DNA from 4 places in the Serratia sp. ID 25-353 genome. Region 4 is predicted to be linked to each of the others. Evidence: riboswitches for the same ligand, from Rfam matches in the RefSeq annotation. Region 4 holds a riboswitch; each other region holds the start of a gene.
The links. A riboswitch is a leader RNA that binds a small molecule or an ion and turns the genes downstream of it on or off. The one in region 4 is predicted to bind thiamine pyrophosphate.
Positions count from the first base shown of each region.

Region 1 (4,576 bases), 2.5 Mb from region 4:
GTTGCTGATGGTGCCAATAGCCGCCGGACGCCAGGGCCTGCGGCTCATCGCTGGTCACCAACCACGCCTGCGTCACATGCCCCAGCGCCAGATCGTCGGGCGCATCCGCGCCGCCCATTTTGGTCGGCACCCAGCCGGGATCGACCGCGCTGCTGATCACGTCAGGCCACAGGCGCGCCACAGCGGCGGCCAGCGCGGTGACGAACAGCTTGCTGTCCGAATAGGAGCCCGCAGCGCCGCCGAGCCAGTCTACGCCGTTCAGTTCCGGCGCTCCGTCAAAGTGCATGCTGCTGCTCAGGTAGACGATGCGCTTGGGGCGCTCGATCAGGGCCGTCAGCAGGTAGGGCGCAACGACGTTCACCGGCATCACCTGCGGCCCGGTAAACATACCGGCGTTGTGGATCACCGCGTCCGGGCGGCCAAGGCGATTGACCTGCTCGGCAAGCTGCCGGATCTGCTGCACATCGGACAGATCGCCAATCGCCGCCTGCGCACCGCGATCCAGCAGATCGCGCACCGCGTCCAGACGGCCGGGCTCACGCGCATGCAAAATCACCTGATGCCCTTCGTCCAACAGCGTTTGCGCGGCGGCGCGGCCCAGCCCGTCTACCGAGCCGGTAATGAAAATGCGTGACATGCCATTCCTCCGTTTAGCGCCAGCCGAGCGCCGGCGCGACATGGGTTAAAATCGATTCGATGACGTGGGCGTTGTAATCCACGCCCAGCTGGTTAGGTACGGTCAGCAGCAGCGTATCCGCTTCGGCGATGGCCTCGTCCTGCGCCAGCTGCTTGATCAGCACGTCCGGCTCGGCGGCATAGCTGCGGCCGAAGATCGCCCGGGTCTGCGCGTCGATATATCCGAGCTGATCGCCCTCCTTGCCACCGCCGCCGAAGTAGTTGCGATCCCGCTGATCCACCAGCGCGAAGATGCTGCGGCTCACGGAAACCCGCGGCTCATGCGTGTGGCCGGCCTCTTGCCAGGCGGCGCGGTAGGCGCGGATCTGCTTGGCCTGCTGGATGTGGAAGGGTTCGCCGGTCTCGTCGTTCTTGAGCGTCGAGCTTTGCAGGTGCATGCCCAGCTTCGCCGCCCAGACAGCGGTGGCGTTCGAACCGGCGCCCCACCAGATGCGATCGCGCAGCCCGGCGGAAAACGGCTCCGGCCGCAGCAGCCCAGGCGGATTCGGGAACATCGGCTGCGGATTGGGTTCGGCGAACCCTTCGCCGCGCAGCGCTTCCAGGAACACTTCGGTATGGCGGCGGGCCATGTCCGCGTCGGTCTCGCCGTCGGCCGGGGCATAGCCGAAATAGCGCCAGCCGTCGATCACCTGCTCCGGCGAGCCACGGCTGATGCCGAGCTGCAGCCGCCCGCCGGCGATCAGATCCGCCGCGCCGGCGTCTTCCACCATGTACAGCGGGTTTTCATAACGCATGTCGATCACGCCGGTGCCGATCTCGATGCGTTGGGTTTTGGCGCCGATGGCGGCCAGCAGCGGGAACGGCGACCCCAGCTGGCGTGCAAAGTGGTGTACGCGAAAATAGGCGCCGTCCGCCCCCAGATCTTCGGCGGCGACCGCCAGATCGATGGACTGCAGCAGCGCATCCGCTGCGGAACGGGTGCCGGACTGGGCGGAAGGCGACCAGTGGCCAAACGAGAGAAAACCAATCTTTTTCATCGGGAATCGTCCTCAAAGGCAAAATCATCGGCCTACAGTGACAAAAATCGCGCGCTCTGCGCCAGCAAAATCGCCCCCGATCGCACTAAACGAACCGATTGCCGCCGCGCCGCCCGGCGATTGTAATCAAAAAACAAATGTCGTATAACAAGCAGCTCCGAGGGGTGTCCTGTTACGGGCTGAGATGGCGCAAGCCGAACCCTTTGAACCTGATCTGGGTCATGCCAGCGAAGGGACGGTTAGGCAACAACGCTCTCACCCGTTGCCTGTTCATACCCCAGCGTGCCCGGATCTCCACTGACTCAAGGAGGTCCCATGTCCATCACCACCCTGTTCGAAAGCGGTCTTTACGGCCGGTTGCGCCAACATGCCGGCAGCCACTGGCAAGATTACGTCGATCACCCGTTTCTGCAGCAGCTGGCCGCCGGCACCTTGCCCGAACGCGCTTTTCGCCGCTACCTGACCCAGGACTACCTGTTCCTGCTGCACTTCGCCCGCGCCTACGCGCTGCTGGTCAGCAAGCTGCGCACCCTGCCGGAGATGCGCGCCGCCACTGCGTCGCTCAACGGCATCGTCGCCGAACTGCCGCTGCACGTCGCCTACTGCGCCGAATGGGGGCTGAGCGAAGCGCAGATCGCCGCCCAGCCGGAAGCGGCGGAGACCATGAACTACACCCGCTACGTACTGGATATCGGCCATGCCGGCGACGCCCTCGATCTGCTGGCCGGCCTGCTGCCCTGCGTGGCCGGCTATGCCGAAATCGGCCTGCGGCTGCTGCACGATCCCGCCACCCAAATGGAGGGCAATCCTTACGCCTCCTGGATCCGCAACTACGGCGACGCGGGCTATCTGGCCGGCGTGCGTGCCGCCATCGAGCTGCTCGAGACCGTCGGCCACCAGCGCGGCGCACAAGGCCGCCTCACCGAGCTGGCGCAGATTTTCACCACCGCCACCCAGTTGGAATCGGCATTTTGGCAGATGGGGCTGAACGCCTCATGACCTCCCCGCTTCGCCCGCCCGGCATCCAGGTGCGGAATCTCAGCCTGCGTTTCGGTCAGCAAATCGTCTTCGACCGGCTGAGCTTCGACATCGTCGGTGGCAGCTTCGTCGCCCTGCTCGGCGCCAGCGGCGCCGGCAAAACCAGCCTGCTGAAGATCATCGCCGGCCTGGAACGGGCTACCTCGGGCACGGTGACCGGCAGCGACGGCCTGCCGGTCACCGGGCGCATCGCCTACATGGGGCAAAAAGACCTGCTCTACCCGTGGCTGACCGTCGAGGAGAACGTCGCCCTCGGCTCGCGGCTGCGCGGCGAAACGCCGGACCGGGCGTGGGCGGCGCACCTGCTGGAGCGCGTGGGCCTGGCCTCTCATGGCCGCAGCCTGCCTGCCGCGCTGTCCGGCGGCATGCGCCAGCGCGCCGCCATCGCCCGCACGCTCTACGAACGCCAGCCGATCGTGCTGATGGACGAACCCTTTTCCGCACTGGACGCCATTACCCGCGCCGAGATCCAGAGCCTGGCCGCCGAACTGCTGGCGCAAAACACCGTGCTGCTGATCACCCACGATCCGATGGAGGCCTGCCGCCTGAGCCACCGGCTGCTGGTGCTGTCGCCCTGGCCGCTGGGCCTCGACGACACCCACCGCATCAGCGGGCAACCGCCGCGCGCGCCGGATGACGCCGACCTGCTGAGAAGCCAGGCCGAGCTGCTGCAACAGCTGGTGAGGGCCGCGCAATGAATATTGCCAAAGAGCGCGGCTTCACCCGCCTACGGCGCGGGCTGACGGTGTTCGTCGGCCTGCTGCTGCTGTGGTGGCTGGCGGCGCAAAGCGGCATTCCGGCCTTTCTGCTGCCCACGCCGAGCGCGGTGGCGCAGGCGCTGTGGGACGGGCGCGGCTACCTCGCCTGGCACACGCTGGTCACCGCTTCGGAGATCGTCAGCGGGCTGGCGCTGGGCGTGCTGCTCGGCGCGGCGCTGGCGCTGTGCATGATCTTCTCGCCGCGCCTGCAACGCTGGCTGATGCCGCTGGTGCTCACCAGCCAGGCGATACCGGTGTTCGCCCTGGCGCCGCTGCTGGTGCTGTGGTTCGGCTTCGGCATGAGCGCCAAGGTGGCGATGGCGGTGCTGGTGATTTTCTTCCCGGTGGTGTCGGCCTTTTTCGACGGGCTGCGGCGGGTCAACAACGACTATCTCGATCTGGCGCGCACGATGCGCGCTTCCCGCTGGGCGCAGCTGCGGCACGTGCGGCTGATGGCAGCGCTGCCGGCCTTCGGCTCCGGCCTGCGCATGGCCGCCGCCGTCGCGCCGATCGGTGCCATCATCGGCGAATGGGTGGGCTCGGCCGAAGGGCTGGGCTACGTGATGCTGAACGCCAACGCGCGCATGCAGACCGACGTCTGCTTCGCCGCGCTGTTTATTTTGGTGCTGATGACCGTGCTGCTGTGGGCTACGGTGGATGCGCTGCTGCGGCGCCTGATCGCCTGGGCGCCGGAAAACGACTGATGATTGCAACCATAACCAGGGATAAAGGAACGACCATGATCAAACAAACCGTTTGCGGGCTGCTGCTCGGCGCCGCCATCACCGGCCAGGCCGGCGCGGCCGAAAAGCTGACGCTGGTGCTCGACTGGTATATCAACCCCGATCACGCGCCGATTATGGTGGCCGAGCAAATCGGTGCCTTCAAGGCCGAAGGGCTGGACGTCAAGATCGTGCCGCCGTCCGATCCGGCGCTGCCGCCGCGGCTGGTGGCCGCCAAACAGGCCGACCTCGCCATTACCTATCAGCCGCAGCTGCATTTCTTCGCCGATCAGGGCCTGCCGCTGATGCGCGTCGGCACGCTGATCAACACGCCGCTGAATACGGTGATCGCGCTGGATAAAAACATCACGTCGCCGGCGGATCT
Region 1 covers NZ_CM139236.1:972,505-977,080, reverse strand. Annotated here, with positions in the region: gene ACYF6X_RS04615 (SDR family NAD(P)-dependent oxidoreductase) at 1-637, opposite strand, end outside; gene ACYF6X_RS04610 (LLM class flavin-dependent oxidoreductase) at 651-1,673, opposite strand; TPP riboswitch at 1,824-1,926, shown strand; gene ACYF6X_RS04605 (TenA family protein) at 1,989-2,672, shown strand; gene ACYF6X_RS04600 (ABC transporter ATP-binding protein) at 2,669-3,409, shown strand; gene ACYF6X_RS04595 (ABC transporter permease) at 3,406-4,173, shown strand; gene ACYF6X_RS04590 (ABC transporter substrate-binding protein) at 4,209-4,576, shown strand, end outside.
Region 1: linked by a shared signal. The riboswitch ahead of ACYF6X_RS04605 (TenA family protein) and the one ahead of thiB (thiamine ABC transporter substrate binding subunit) in region 4 are both predicted to bind thiamine pyrophosphate.

Region 2 (4,576 bases), 440 kb from region 4:
TTCCGGGCCGACGTCCTCCAGCAGCAGCTGACGGCTGTAGCGCAGGAATTCCTGATCGTTAAGCATCGTTCGGATCCTCGCCTTCGATCAGCCGCAGCAGCTCGGCCGTCGCCGCGCGCCAGTCCGGCGCCTGGGTGATGGCGCTGACCACCGCCACGCTGCCGACGCCGCACGCCAGCACCGCCGGTACGCGATCGATGCTGATCCCGCCGATCGCTACCGTCGGGTAATCCGCCAAATCGGCGATATGGCGCTTCAACTCCGTCAGCCCCTGTGGCGCCGAAGGCATGTCTTTGGTCTGGGTAGGGAAGATGTGCCCCAGCGCGATGTAGGACGGTTTCACCGCCAGCGCGCGCGCCAGCTCGGCGTCGTCATGGGTGGATACGCCCAGCCGCAGCCCGGCGCGGTGGATGGCCGCCAGATCGGTGGTATCGAGATCTTCCTGGCCCAGATGTACGCCGTAGGCGCCGTGTTTGATCGCCAGCCGCCAGTAGTCGTTGATGAACAGCCGCGCCTGATAACGCTGGCCCAGCGCGATGGCGGCGGCGATATCCTCTTCGACCTGCTCGTCAGGCAGATCCTTGATGCGCAGCTGGATCGTGGTGACGCCGGCCTCCAGTAGGCGAGCGATCCACGCCACGCTGTCGACGACCGGGTAAAGCCCCAGCTTGTGGGGCGTAGCCGGGAAGGGGGTCGTGATATCAGTCATTGCTTGTCTCCTCTTGCAGGGTGCCGGCGCTGTGATACAGCTCGCTGCCGCGGGCGCGGAACTCGGCGGACATTTTCTCCATGCCGGTCAGCTGTACTTCGATCGGCTTGGCGGCTTCCTGGGCGGCGGCGTAGTCGCGCACCTCCTGCGAAATTTTCATCGAGCAGAATTTCGGCCCGCACATCGAGCAGAAGTGGGCGACCTTGCCGGATTCCTGCGGCAGGGTTTCGTCGTGATAGGCGCGCGCGGTGGCCGGATCGAGCGCCAGATTGAACTGATCTTCCCAGCGGAATTCGAAACGCGCCTTGGACATGGCGTTATCGCGGATCTGCGCGCCCGGATGGCCTTTGGCCAGATCGGCGGCGTGAGCGGCGATCTTGTAGGTGATCAGGCCCTGTTTGACGTCCTCTTTGTTCGGCAGGCCGAGGTGCTCTTTCGGCGTGACGTAACACAGCATGGCGCAGCCGAACCAGCCGATCATTGCCGCGCCGATGCCGGAGGTGAAATGGTCATAGCCCGGGGCGATATCGGTGGTCAGCGGGCCGAGGGTGTAGAACGGCGCTTCGTGGCAGTGTTCCAGCTCTTCGGTCATGTTGCGGCGGATCATCTGCATCGGCACGTGGCCCGGGCCTTCGATCATCACCTGCACGTCGTATTCCCAGGCGATTTTGGTCAGCTCGCCCAGCGTATGCAGCTCGGCGAACTGGGCTTCGTCGTTGGCGTCCTGAATCGAGCCGGGGCGCAGGCCGTCGCCGAGCGACAGCGAAACGTCGTAGGCGGCGCAGATCTCACAGATTTCACGGAAATGCTGATAGAGGAAGTTTTCCTGATGGTGCGACAGACACCATTTGGCCATGATCGAGCCACCGCGCGACACGATGCCGGTCAGGCGTTTGGCGGTCATCGGCACGTAGCGCAGCAGCACGCCGGCGTGGATGGTGAAGTAGTCGACCCCTTGCTCCGCCTGTTCCAGCAGCGTATCGCGGAACATCGCCCAGGTGAGGTTTTCCGCCACGCCGTTGACCTTCTCGAGTGCCTGGTAGATCGGCACGGTGCCGATGGGCACCGGGCTGTTGCGCAGGATCCACTCGCGGGTTTCGTGAATATAGCGACCGGTGGAGAGATCCATCACGGTGTCCGCGCCCCAGCGGGTGGACCACACCAGCTTCTCCACCTCTTCTTCGATCGACGACGTGACCGCCGAGTTGCCGATATTGGCGTTCACCTTCACCAGGAAATTGCGGCCGATGATCATCGGCTCCGCCTCCGGATGGTTGATGTTGGCGGGAATGATGGCGCGGCCGGCGGCCACTTCCTGACGCACGAACTCCGGCGTGATGTTGTCCGGCAGGTTGGCGCCCCAGCTCTGGCCCGGATGCTGGTGGCGCAATACCTCGCCGCGAATGCGCTCGCGCCCCATGTTTTCACGGATGGCGATGAACTCCATCTCCGGGGTGACGATACCGGCGCGGGCATAGTGCAGCTGGGTCACGCACTTGCCCGGCAGCGCCCTGCGCGGCAGCGGCAGATGCTCGAAGCGCAGGTGATCCAGCCCCTCGTCCGCCAGCCGCTGTTGGGTGAAGCCGGAGCTGGCGCCGCTGAGGGTGGCGGTATCGCCGCGCGCGTCGATCCAGTCGGCGCGCAGCTTGGCCAGGCCGGCGTGTACGTCGAGCTCGGCCTGCGGATCGCCGTAGGGGCCGGCGGTGTCATACACCGGGATCGCCTCGTTGGGTTCATACTGCGGGTGGTCTTTGCTGCCGCCAAGCAGGGTCGGGCTGAGCTGAATTTCGCGCATCGGCACCTGGATATCGCTGCGCGAGCCTTGCAGATAGATGCGGCGTGAGTTCGGGAAAGCCATGCCTTGCAGGGTGTCGATAAACTGCTGGGCGGCTTCGCGTTGCGCTTTACGGGCGCGCGGTGGATTAACGTTAGACATAGCAAGTTCCTACCAGTGTGTTGGGTTGGGAAAGTTGCTTGTCTGGAGCTCGGAGGGAGTAATGATGGTGGCCGATCAGGCAGGGCGCCCACAAGGGGAAGGCCGTGCCTGTGGCGATAGATTACTCTTGTTCCCTTCGCGGGTATTAACCCGATCAGGTTCCGCGGATCCCGAATTAACGGTCTCAGCCTGGCTGATTCGATGAACAAATCAGGCGCTAGGCACTCCGACAAGATGCCCCCCAGTATAGGAGGGATAAGAAAAAAAACTATAAAATTTTAACGCGCCGGATCCAGCGTCTGGTCCGGCAGCGGTTGCTGTGCGGCTTCCGCCTCCAACTGGATCAGCTTATCTTCCAGCGCAAAGCGCGCCGCCAGCGTTTCGCCGATATCCGACAAGGCCTGGTGGAATTCCAGACAAACCTCCTGATCGATATCCACTTCGGTATAGCGATCGTGGAACGCCATGATCTGTTCGGTATTGGCCCACAGCTTGGGGTAGATGTTCACCGCCAGCGACATTTTCGGACTGGCTGCGCCTTCCACTTGTTTGATAATTCTGTCATAGATATGAAAATGCCCTGCGGAGAGGTAATCCACCAGGTTGTGGCAAAAGTTCTCCAGCGCTTTTTCATTCAGCGGCGTATGCTTTTCTTTATTCGGTTTGAGGCCTACCAGCGTGCAGTAGGCGACCAGCAACTGTTTGCGGGCCTGAAGCCATTGATCAACTAATTCATTACTACCGCCAACGCGCTGAGTCAGCCTTTCCAAACGGTTGAGCATGTTTGACTCCGTGTAAGTAATAAAAGTAACCGGTAAGTTATTAAAATATAACAAAGCCGATTCGTAGAGTGCCAGTGAAGCTGAGGTTGTGCAACAACGATATGGAACTTGCATTAACGGGCAATGAAAACGGCTGGTGGATTGTCAGCCATGAAAGCAAACTTTGGTTACCGAACGGTGAATTGCCGTCGGGGACTGCCGCCGCTCTTGGGCTGCGGGGCCACATGGCGCGCACCATCGGTGAATGGGAGGGCGCGCCGGTCTGGCTGGTGCGCCAGGCGATGCCGCGGGAGATGGGCTCGGTGCGTCAGCTGTTGGATCAGGATCGCGGTCTGTTCCAGCTTGCCGGGCGCGGCGTGCAGCTGGCGGATTTCTACCGTTCCCATCGCTACTGCGGCTACTGCGGCCATGAGATGCACCTCAGTCGCTCCGAAAGCGCCTGCCTGTGCGGCCACTGCAAAGAGCGGTACTATCCGCAGATTGCACCCTGCGTAATCGTCGCCATTCGGCGCGAGGATCAGATCCTGCTGGCGCAACACGTGCGTCATCGCGGTGGCATCCACACGGTGCTGGCCGGCTTCGTCGAAGTGGGCGAAACGCTGGAACAGGCGGTGGCGCGTGAAGTGATGGAAGAGAGCAATATCGAAATCAAGAACCTGCGCTACGTCACTTCACAACCCTGGCCGTTCCCGCACTCGCTGATGATGGCCTTTATGGCCGATTACCATCAGGGTGACATTCGTCACGATCCCAAGGAGCTGCTCAACGCCGGCTGGTATCGCTACGACCAATTGCCGCTGTTGCCGCCGCCCGGCACCGTGGCGCGCCGGTTGATTGAGGACACCGTGGCGCTGTGCCGGGCAGAATAATGTACAATGGCCGGCAGATTATTAAGGGAGCCCCATAAATGACTGAGTTGAAGAACGATCGCTACCTGCGCGCGCTGTTGCGCCAGCCGGTGGATGTGACCCCCGTATGGATGATGCGCCAGGCCGGTCGTTATTTACCGGAGTACAAGGCGACCCGCGCCCAGGCCGGTGATTTCATGTCGCTGTGCAAGAACGCGGAGCTGGCCTGCGAGGTCACGCTGCAGCCGCTGCGCCGCTATGCGCTGGACGCCGCCATCCTGTTCTCCGACATTCTCACCAT
Region 2 covers NZ_CM139236.1:3,934,079-3,938,654, reverse strand. Annotated here, with positions in the region: gene ACYF6X_RS18995 (HesA/MoeB/ThiF family protein) at 1-66, opposite strand, end outside; gene thiE (thiamine phosphate synthase) at 59-709, opposite strand; gene thiC (phosphomethylpyrimidine synthase ThiC) at 702-2,645, opposite strand; TPP riboswitch at 2,760-2,884, opposite strand; gene ACYF6X_RS18980 (Rsd/AlgQ family anti-sigma factor) at 2,924-3,427, opposite strand; gene nudC (NAD(+) diphosphatase) at 3,529-4,296, shown strand; gene hemE (uroporphyrinogen decarboxylase) at 4,335-4,576, shown strand, end outside.
Region 2: linked by a shared signal. The riboswitch ahead of thiC (phosphomethylpyrimidine synthase ThiC) and the one ahead of thiB (thiamine ABC transporter substrate binding subunit) in region 4 are both predicted to bind thiamine pyrophosphate.

Region 3 (4,576 bases), 2.0 Mb from region 4:
CCGCGCTGCTGCGTTCAATGCTGACCCTGCTGCTGCATGACCGCACGCTGCAAATTCGTGGCATGCTGGCGCTGCTGATGTTCGGCGCTTTCAGCCTCTTTTGGAGTTCGCTGGTGTTGCCGCTGAGTCAGGCGCCGTTCAACTTCACCCATGCCGCGGTGGGGGCGTTCGGCCTGGTCGGCGCGGTGGGCGCACTGGCGGCGGTGCGCGCCGGGCATCTGGCGGATCGCGGGCTGGGGCAGGCGGCCAGCGGCGTGTGTCTGCTGCTGTTGACGCTGGCCTGGCTGCCGCTCGGTTTGCTCGGCAGCGGCCTGGTTTGGCTGGTGGTGGGCATCGTGTTGCTGGATCTGGCGGGCCAGGCGATCCACGTGCTGAACCAGAGCATGATCTTCAGCGCGCACCCGCAGTCACACAGCAGGCTGGTGGGCTGTTACATGCTGTTTTACGCCGTCGGCAGCGGGCTGGGCGCCTTTGCCGGCACCCATATGTATGCCTGGGCGGGCTGGAGCGGCGTCTGCTGGCTGGGGGCGGGCGTCAGCCTGAGCGCGCTGCTGTTTTGGCGGCTGACGCTGCGCGGGATGCCGGGATCAACGGCGGCGGTGGAGCAGTGAAAGCTGGAAGCCCAGCGCACCGCACAAGTGCTGAGGCGCGGTGAAGCCGCTTTCCGCCAGGAGGAGACGGCTGCGCGCCGCCGCCATCGGGTGCCAGTTGCGGCGGGTGCGTTCGATCACCTCCTGCGCCTGCGCCGCCGAATGCCCGGCGCTTTGCAGCCAGTGTTGGTAATGGCTGGCGGGCAGGCCATCCGGTTGATAGTCGAACAGCAGCAGCGGTGCGGCGGGGGAGAGGCGCTGCGCCAGCTGCTGCAGGAATTCCAGTTTGGCGCCATCGTCGGCGATAAAATGCAGCACCAATGAGCACACCGCCGCGTCGTGGCGGGTTTGCGGCGCTTGTTGCAGCAAGGTGGGCTGGAAGCTCACCCGTTGTGCGTAATCCGCGGCTTCAGCCTTGGCGCGCGCGGCCGCCAGCATGCCGGCGGAGGGTTCCACGGCGCTGAAACGCCAGCTGGCGTTGGCGGCGGCCAGCGCCGACAGTTCGCTGCCGGTGCCGCAACCGGCCAGCAACAGCGTGGCGTCATTCGGCAGCGTCTGCGCGAGCGTCGCCGTCAGCAGCGCCTGAGCAAACTGATAGCCGGGCACCAGGGTCAGAATACGGCGATCGTAGTCCGCCGCCGCGGCATCGGGGAAGCGAGTATCCGTTTGATGTTGCATAACCTTCCTTGCAGAGTTCATCGAGAGAGACAAGGAAGGGTATGCTTAACTGATAATGAAATCCATTATCATTAATGAGTTCTGTGACGGGAAAGGCGGCGTTAGCGGGCCGGCGAATGCATCAGGTAATAATCTTCTTCGCCATCGTTGCCGGTAGAGATGATGCGCCAGCCGTGTTTGCGGTAGAACGCCAGCGCCTTTTCATTCTTCACCAGGCATTTCAGCGAGCCGGTGGCGGTGAAGGTAGCTTCCGCCGCCTGCAGCAGCGCACTGCCGACGCCGCGCGGCGGCTGATGGGGATCGACATACAGGTTATGAATGAAGTTGTCCTCGCGGTAGACGGAGACGAATCCCAGCAGCACGCCGCCGTCTTCCGCCACCCAAATCGCTTCGCCCAGCGTCGCGCCGTCGAAATCTTCCAACTGATAGTTTGAGGTATCGCGCCAGCCGAACGCCGCCTTGCGCGACGCCAGGTACAGCGTGCGCAGGAAAGGGCGATCGGTCTCTTGGTAGGGTCTTATCTGCATGGCATCTCCCGGTGGTTTGTGCTCACTATAGCGCATTGCGCGGCGTATGCTTGCCGGGCCAATTTATTCGCTTGTTTGTCCACGCCGCCGCTGGCATGATCCCCTGCAGGGATTAACGCAACGTTGATCACAACCTATTGATTTTCATGACTCGGGGTGCCCTTCTACGTGAAGGCTGAGAAATACCCGTATTACCTGATCTGGATAATGCCAGCGTAGGGAAGTCACGGCCGCCCAGCCGGCGCCGCCTTCTTGAACGCCGGTTGGGAGGAATATGATCGCTCGACCTGATGCACTACCCGGCGCGCGCGCCGCGGCCTGTCTGACCCAATTCCAACAGCGGCCTCCGCTGATCCACTGCCTGACCAACGAAGTGGTGCAATCGCTGACCGCCAACGTGCTGCTGGCGCTCGGCGCCTCCCCGGCGATGGTGGTGGAGCCGCAAGAGGCGGCGCAGTTCAGCGCGCTGGCCGACGGCCTGCTGATCAACGTCGGCACCCTCAATGCGCTGCGCGCCGAATCGATGCGGGCGGCGGTGGCCGCCGCCAATCAGGCCGGCAAGCCCTGGACGCTGGATCCGGTGGCGGTCGGCGCGCTCTCCTACCGCACCGCCTTCGCCAAACAGCTGCTGGACGAGAAACCGGCGGCGATACGCGGCAACGCCTCGGAAATCATGGCGCTCAGCGGGTTGCTGGCCAGCGGCCGCGGCGTGGACAGCGGCGACGATTCGCTGGCGGCATTGCCCGCCGCGCGTGAGCTGGCGCAGCGCAGCGGCGCGGTGGTGGCGGTCACCGGCGCGGTGGATTACGTCACCGACGGCCAACGTGACTGGGCGATCGAAGGCGGTTCCCCGCTGATGACGCGGGTGGTGGGCACCGGCTGCGCGCTGTCGGCGGTCGTGGCGGCGTTTTGCGCCCTGCCGGGCGATCGCCTGGACAACGTGGCGACTGCCTGCCGGGTGATGTCCCACTGCGGCGGTCTCGCGGCCAGACAGGCCGGCGGGCCGGGCAGCTTTACGCCGGCGTTCCTCGATGCCCTGTATCAGTTGCGCGGGGAGGATCTGTGATGAAACGCATTAACGCCCTGACCATCGCCGGCACCGATCCCAGCGGCGGTGCCGGCATTCAGGCCGATCTGAAGGCTTTCTCGGCGCTTGGCGCCTACGGCACCTCGGTGATCACCGCGCTGGTGGCGCAGAATACCCGTGGCGTGCAGTCGGTGTATTACATCGATCCGGCGTTCGTCGCCGCGCAGCTGGACTCGGTGTTCAGCGACGTGCGCATCGACAGCGTCAAGATCGGCATGCTGGCCAACGCCGACATCGTGCAGGCGGTGGCCGAACGGCTGCGCCATTACCGGCCGGAGTTCGTGGTGCTGGACACCGTGATGCTGGCGAAAAGCGGCGATCCGTTGCTGGCGCCGGAGGCGGTGGCGTCTATTCGACGCGAGCTGTTGCCGCGGGTGTCGATCATTACGCCGAACCTGCCGGAAGCAGCGGCGCTGCTGGCGTGCGCGCCGGCAGAAGATGAAGCGCAGATGCGCGAGCAGGGGCGGGCGCTGCTGGCGATGGGCTGCCGGGCGGTGCTGATGAAGGGCGGCCACCTGAGCGAAAGCGAGAGCCCGGACTGGCTGTTTACCGCCGAAGGCGAGCAGCGCTTTACCGCGCCGCGCGTCGCCACCCGCCACACCCACGGCACCGGTTGCACGCTCTCGGCCGCGCTGGCGGCGCTGCGCCCGCGCCATGCCGACTGGGCGGCTACGGTGGCCGCCGCCAAGGACTACCTGCAACAAGCGTTGCAACAGGCGGACACGCTGGAGGTGGGGCACGGCATCGGGCCGGTGCATCATTTCCATGCCTGGTGGTGAGTCAACTTTTTGTCGCAACCGTGGTCTGACTAGTTCAGGCCCGGTTTTATGGGCGAAACCTGATTTAACCTAGGGAGAAGGACTATGACGGGACACCAGGCGCTGCGTTGCGCCCTCTTCGGCGCACTGCTCAGCTTCAGCGCGGGCAGCTTTGCCCAGCAGATCGTCACCACGTCGGATTTGATTCAGCAGCCGGGGTATCAGGCCAGCTGGCAAAACATGGTGAAAGGCCAGGCGCGGATGCCGGGTTGGGCGCGTAAGGGCGTCGGCACCTCAACGCCGGCGCAGAATCTGAACTGGAAGGGCAAAGAGTATCTGGTCGGCAACCTGTGCAAGCCGCACGACTGCGGCAACAACTTTTTGATCGTGGCGTTCAGCGCGGACAAATCCCAGGCCTGGGGCGTGCGGGTGGCAGTGGAAGATCGGCCGGAAGCCGTCGATCATCCGAAGAAGTATGCCAAGTACCAGTGGCTCGGCAAGCCGAATGACGACATGAAGGCGCTGCTGAAGCAGCAGTTCGAGAACAATCCCGACTGGAAATGATCTGACCGGGGGCGCCGGTGATGGCGCCCCCGGCGTTGATCAGCCGATGCCGGCCTGATGCAGATCGTGCAGGTTGAGCGCCCCCACCAGCACGCCGTCCATATCGACCACCGGGGCCGCGCTGATGTGCTGTTCGTGCAGTGCTTCCAGCGCCTCGCCGGCGCGCCACTGCTCCGGCAGCCGATAGCCGGGGCGGGTGATCGCCGGGCTGAGCGGATCCTGCAGGCTGTTGCCCTTCACCAGCCAGCGGCGCAGGTCGCCGTCGGTAAACACGCCCACCACCCGCTGCTGTGCGTCGCAGACCGCCACTAACCCGAGCCCGGTGCGGCTCAGCTCCAGCATCGCCTCCATCACGTTGGCGCTTTCGCTCAC
Region 3 covers NZ_CM139236.1:429,395-433,970, forward strand. Annotated here, with positions in the region: gene ACYF6X_RS01975 (MFS transporter) at 1-611, shown strand, start outside; gene ACYF6X_RS01980 (methyltransferase) at 588-1,268, opposite strand; gene ACYF6X_RS01985 (GNAT family N-acetyltransferase) at 1,370-1,795, opposite strand; TPP riboswitch at 1,938-2,034, shown strand; gene thiM (hydroxyethylthiazole kinase) at 2,070-2,861, shown strand; gene thiD (bifunctional hydroxymethylpyrimidine kinase/phosphomethylpyrimidine kinase) at 2,861-3,661, shown strand; gene ACYF6X_RS02000 (inhibitor of vertebrate lysozyme family protein) at 3,746-4,204, shown strand; gene gutQ (arabinose-5-phosphate isomerase GutQ) at 4,244-4,576, opposite strand, start outside.
Region 3: linked by a shared signal. The riboswitch ahead of thiM (hydroxyethylthiazole kinase) and the one ahead of thiB (thiamine ABC transporter substrate binding subunit) in region 4 are both predicted to bind thiamine pyrophosphate.

Region 4 (4,576 bases):
TATCGCTCAGCAGCAGGAAGAAGCCGGTGGCCAGCACGATGCCCGGCATCGCCAGGATCACCATGCCGCTCAGCTCCAGCGCCTGGCCGCCGCGCAGGTGCTGCCGCAGCTTCAGCTCGCGGCTGCTCCACAGCAGCAGCATCGTGAGCGCCACGCACAACAGCCCGGCGCCGAGGGCGATGCGCAGCGACGTGAACAGCGCCTGCCACAGCACCGGCTGGCGCAGCACGCTGACGACGGCCTGATTGGCGCCGTCGGCGATCACCGCCAGCAGAGGCGGCAGCAGCAGCAACAGCGCGGCGGCGATCAGCAGAAAATCGCCGACGCGTCGCCACAGGCTGTCTTCCGGATTGCGCCAGCGCTGGGCGTGGGTATGCCCCACCGGCAATACCTGGCTCAGGCGCTGACTGATCAACACCAGCCCCAGACAACAGCTTAACTGGATCAGCGCCAGCATGGCGGCGCGACCCAGATCGTAGTCGTAACTCAGCGCCTGATAGATCGCCAGTTCGATGGTGGTAGCCTGCGGCCCGCCGCCCAGCGACAGCACGGTGGCGAAGCTGGCGAAGCACAGCATGAAGATCAATGCGCCGCTCGGCAGGATCTGGCGGCGCAGCGCCGGCCATTCGACGAAGCGGAACTGCTGCCAGCCATTCATGCCCAGCTGGGCGGCCAGCTGGCGCTGCTCCACCGGGATATTCTCCAGCGCCTGCAGCAACAGGCGGGTGGCCAGCGGCAGGTTAAAGAACAGGTGCGCCAGCAGAATGCCCTGCAGACCGTAGGGCGAGAAGCCATATTCGATGCCCAGCCAGCCGCACAGCGTCGCCAGCCAGCCTTGGCGCCCATAGACGCTGAGCAGGCCGAACACCGCCACCAGCACCGGCAGCACCAGCGTCATGGCGCACAGCCGCAGCAGCAGCTGCCGGCCGGGGAAGCGGCGGCGATAGAGCGCGCGCGCCAGCAGAACGGCGGGCAGCACCGAAATCAGCGCCGACAGCAGCGCCTGCCAAAAGGTGAAGCGCACCACGTGCCAAAGGTAGCTGTCCTGCCACAGGCCGCGCCAGTCGCTGTCCGGCGCGTGACGCCACAGCGAGCCCATCGCCAGCGCGGCGACCAGCAGGATCACGCCGGCGGCCAACAGCCCCGGCCAGAGCCAGCGGGGGATCAGCGGCTGACGGCGGTTTGCCATGCCCGGATCCAACCGCCGCGTTGTTTGGCCACCTCTTCGGCGCTGTATTGCAGCGCGGTCTGCGGCACGTTCATCTGCTCAAAGCCGACGGGCAGTGGGGTGTTGATCACCGGGTACATCCAGTTGCCGGTCGGGATGGCGTTTTGGAACGCCGGTGTCACCATGAACTGCATGAAACGCTCCGCCAGCTCAGGCTGTTTGGCGGCCTTCAGCTTGCCCGCCACTTCCACCTGCAGGTAGTGCCCTTCGCTGAACGTGGCGGCGGCGTAGAGATCTTTTTTCTCTTCGATCAGGTGATAGGCCGGAGAGGTGGTGTAGCTGAGCACCAGATCGCCTTCGCCCTTCAGGAACAGGCCGTAGGCTTCGCTCCAGCCTTTGGTGACGGTGACGGTTTTCTTCGCCAGTTGCTGCCAGGCGGCCGGCGCCTTGTCGCCATACACTTTTTGCATCCACAGCAGCAGGCCGAGGCCCGGCGTGCTGGTGCGCGGATCTTCGTAGATCACTTTCCAGTTGCGATCGCCGCTGACCAGCTCCTGCAGGCTTTTTGGCGGGTTCTTCAGTTTTTCTTTGTTGTAGACGAAGGCGAAGTACCCGTAGTCGTATGGCACGAAGGTCGCGTCCTGCCAGCCGCCCGGCACCGTCAGTTTGGCGGTGTCGACGCCGCTCGGCGCGAACAGGCCGGTTTGCTGCGCCGCCTGCAACAGGTTGTTGTCCAACCCCAGCACCACGTCGGCGGCGCTGTTCTTGCCTTCCATGCGTAGGCGGTTCAGCAGCGAGACGCCGTCTTCCAGCGCGACGAACTTCAGTTCACAGTCGCACTCGGCTTCAAAGACTTTTTTCACCGCCGGGCCTGGGCCCCAGTCGGCGGCGAAGGAATCGTAGGTGTAAACCGTCAGCGTCGGCTTGGCCAACACCGGCGCGGCACACAGCAGCAATAAGCAGGGCAGAAATGTTTTGACCACGTTGCACTCCTGAAAAATAAGGGGGCAAGGGCATCTGAGGGGGCGAGGCGGCGTCGCCGGTTCGCTGGGCTCAAATCCCTCCGCCGGTATTGACCGGATCAGGTTCGACGGGTGTGCTCTCAGCGGAAAATCGGGCTTATCACGTGGCCCGACTTACCGCACCCCGTTGAGACGGCGCTATTGTAAAGATTAACCGACCCGGGCGAAAGGCGCTTATGCCTCCGGCGGGGCAAACCAGGCGGACTTGAAGTCGAACCAGCCGAGGGTGTTCATCCGCACGCCGCGCATGCTGCGCTGGCCGTGCAGCTGCAGCCAGTGGTGGAACAGCGGATGCAGCTGGTGGTTGCTGACCAGACGCTGGCAGAACTCGGCCAGCGGCAAGCGGTTGGCGCGCCACAGCGCTGCGTCCTGCGCCAGATCTTCGTTCATGCAATGCTGCATCAGCGGCAGTTCGTACAGCGTGGCGAACAGCGAAAACTCCAGCGGCAGATAGAAGTTGGCGCTGCCGAGCCACAGATCGCTGCGCGCGTCGCCCTGGTGCCAGGTGGCATAATCCACGCTTTGCACGATCAGACGGATGCCGTGCTGCGCCAGCAGCGGTTCGATCGCCTGGCGAATGGCGTGAAACTCCGAATGTTCATTGAAGTGGGTCATCGTCAGTTCGGTCAGGCCCGCGGGCTTGGGCTGCTGCGCCAGCGTGCGGTTGTGGTGCCAGCGCGGCAGCAGGCCGTACGCCGGCGACCAATAGCGCTGGTAGAGCGGCCCGGCGTGGCTCAGCAGCGAAATGGGGTTGATCAATTCGCACAGCCAACTGCGAATGGCGGGGTCGACGGCCAGCGGTGAACGCTGATCGAACAGCAGGAAATAGCAACCCTCTTCCAGCCGGCTTTCCAGCTCGCTGTTGCCGGTTTCATCGCCCTGCAGCTGCACGCCGGAGTGCACCAGCTCTTCGGAAAACTCCGGCAGCACCCAGATGTTCACCTCGTCGATCAGCGCCCGGTAGCCAAAATAGTCGTCGAAGGCGTGGATCTTCATCTGGCTGGGATGGTTGCGCACCATGCGGTAGGGGCCGGTGCCGACCGGATGGCGGGCGAAATCCGGCAGTTCACGCCATTCGCGCGGCAGGATCATGGCCTGCACGCTGCCCAGCAGCCAGGGCAGCCAGTGGTCGGGGCTGCGCAGCTGCACGTCGATAACGAACGGCGTCGGCGAGGTGACGCTCTCGATATGCGAGAACAGCGGTTGCGAGGTCAGACGCGAGAGGGAAGTGATGACGTCCGCCATCTCCAGCTCGCGGCCATGATGAAAATGGATCGCCGGGCGCAGGTAAAACCGCCAGTGCAGCGGGGTCAGCGCCTGCCAATGGTGAGACAGATCGGACTCCAGTTCCCCGTTTTCCTCATTTATGCGCGTCAGGCCGTTGAAGATCTGGCGCGCCAAATGGGTCTCCGAACGCCGCAGCGCCGAGCCGGGCAGCAGGTTGTACAGCTGCCGGTAGTAGAGCACCCGCAGGATGTGTTTCCCCTGGCGGAAGCTGCGGCCCAGCTGCGACAGCAGCATCTGGCGCACCACGTTTTTGTCGCCCACCAGCTGCACCAACTGATCGATGCGGTCCTGTTCCAGCAGCTCCTCGGCCCGTTGTTGCTGCAGCGCCAGGCCGGTGTAGTGGAAGGTTAACCGCGAGCGCTTGCCGCGCCCCGACTCCGCCTGCCAGGTGAGCCAGCCTTCCCGCTGCATGGCGCTCAGCAGGGAGCGCACGTGGCGGCGCGAGCAGCTGAGCACCTCCGCCAGCGCCTGCAGCGTAGTGTCGGTGGTTTCACCGTGGCAGCGCTGCCACAGACGGATGAACTGCTGCTGCAATCGGGACGTGGACATAAAAGAGGAACGCTCCTGCCTCAACTCGTCAATTTTTTTTTCCCTATATTACGCCGATAATTTTCATCAATGAAAGGGGAGGGCGTAATCATGAAAGCTTTCTTATCCAGACAGTTCTATCAGCGCTACTTCAGTGCGGTGCGCCGCCAGCGCGCCGACTGGCTGAGCGTGGTGCCCGAACAGGCGCGGCTGGCGATGCTGGCGCACCTGACACAATGGGACATTAAAGAGATGACCGATAAGCAGTATCGCGAGCACCTGTAGGGGCCGCGGCAACCAATTTCTGAGTAATGGTGCTGTTTCACCAGCCAGTGGGGCGACCCACTGGTTTTTTTATGCGTGGTCATGGCGATGCGCTTGCATTTTTCTCGCCGTGGCCTAAGGTTCTTTCTTCTGCTTTGAGGTCAGGGAAGACGATATGCAACGCCTGAGCCGGTTGTCACTGCGCATTAACCCCATCTTTGCCGCATTCCTGCTGATCGCTTTCCTCTCCGGCATCGCCGGCGCGTTGCTGACGCCGACGCTCAGCCTGTTTCTGACCACCGAGGTC
Region 4 covers NZ_CM139236.1:3,493,959-3,498,534, reverse strand. Annotated here, with positions in the region: gene thiP (thiamine/thiamine pyrophosphate ABC transporter permease ThiP) at 1-1,189, opposite strand, end outside; gene thiB (thiamine ABC transporter substrate binding subunit) at 1,165-2,151, opposite strand; TPP riboswitch at 2,209-2,327, opposite strand; gene sgrR (HTH-type transcriptional regulator SgrR) at 2,365-4,026, opposite strand; gene sgrT (glucose uptake inhibitor SgrT) at 4,117-4,290, shown strand; gene ACYF6X_RS16915 (sugar efflux transporter) at 4,445-4,576, shown strand, end outside.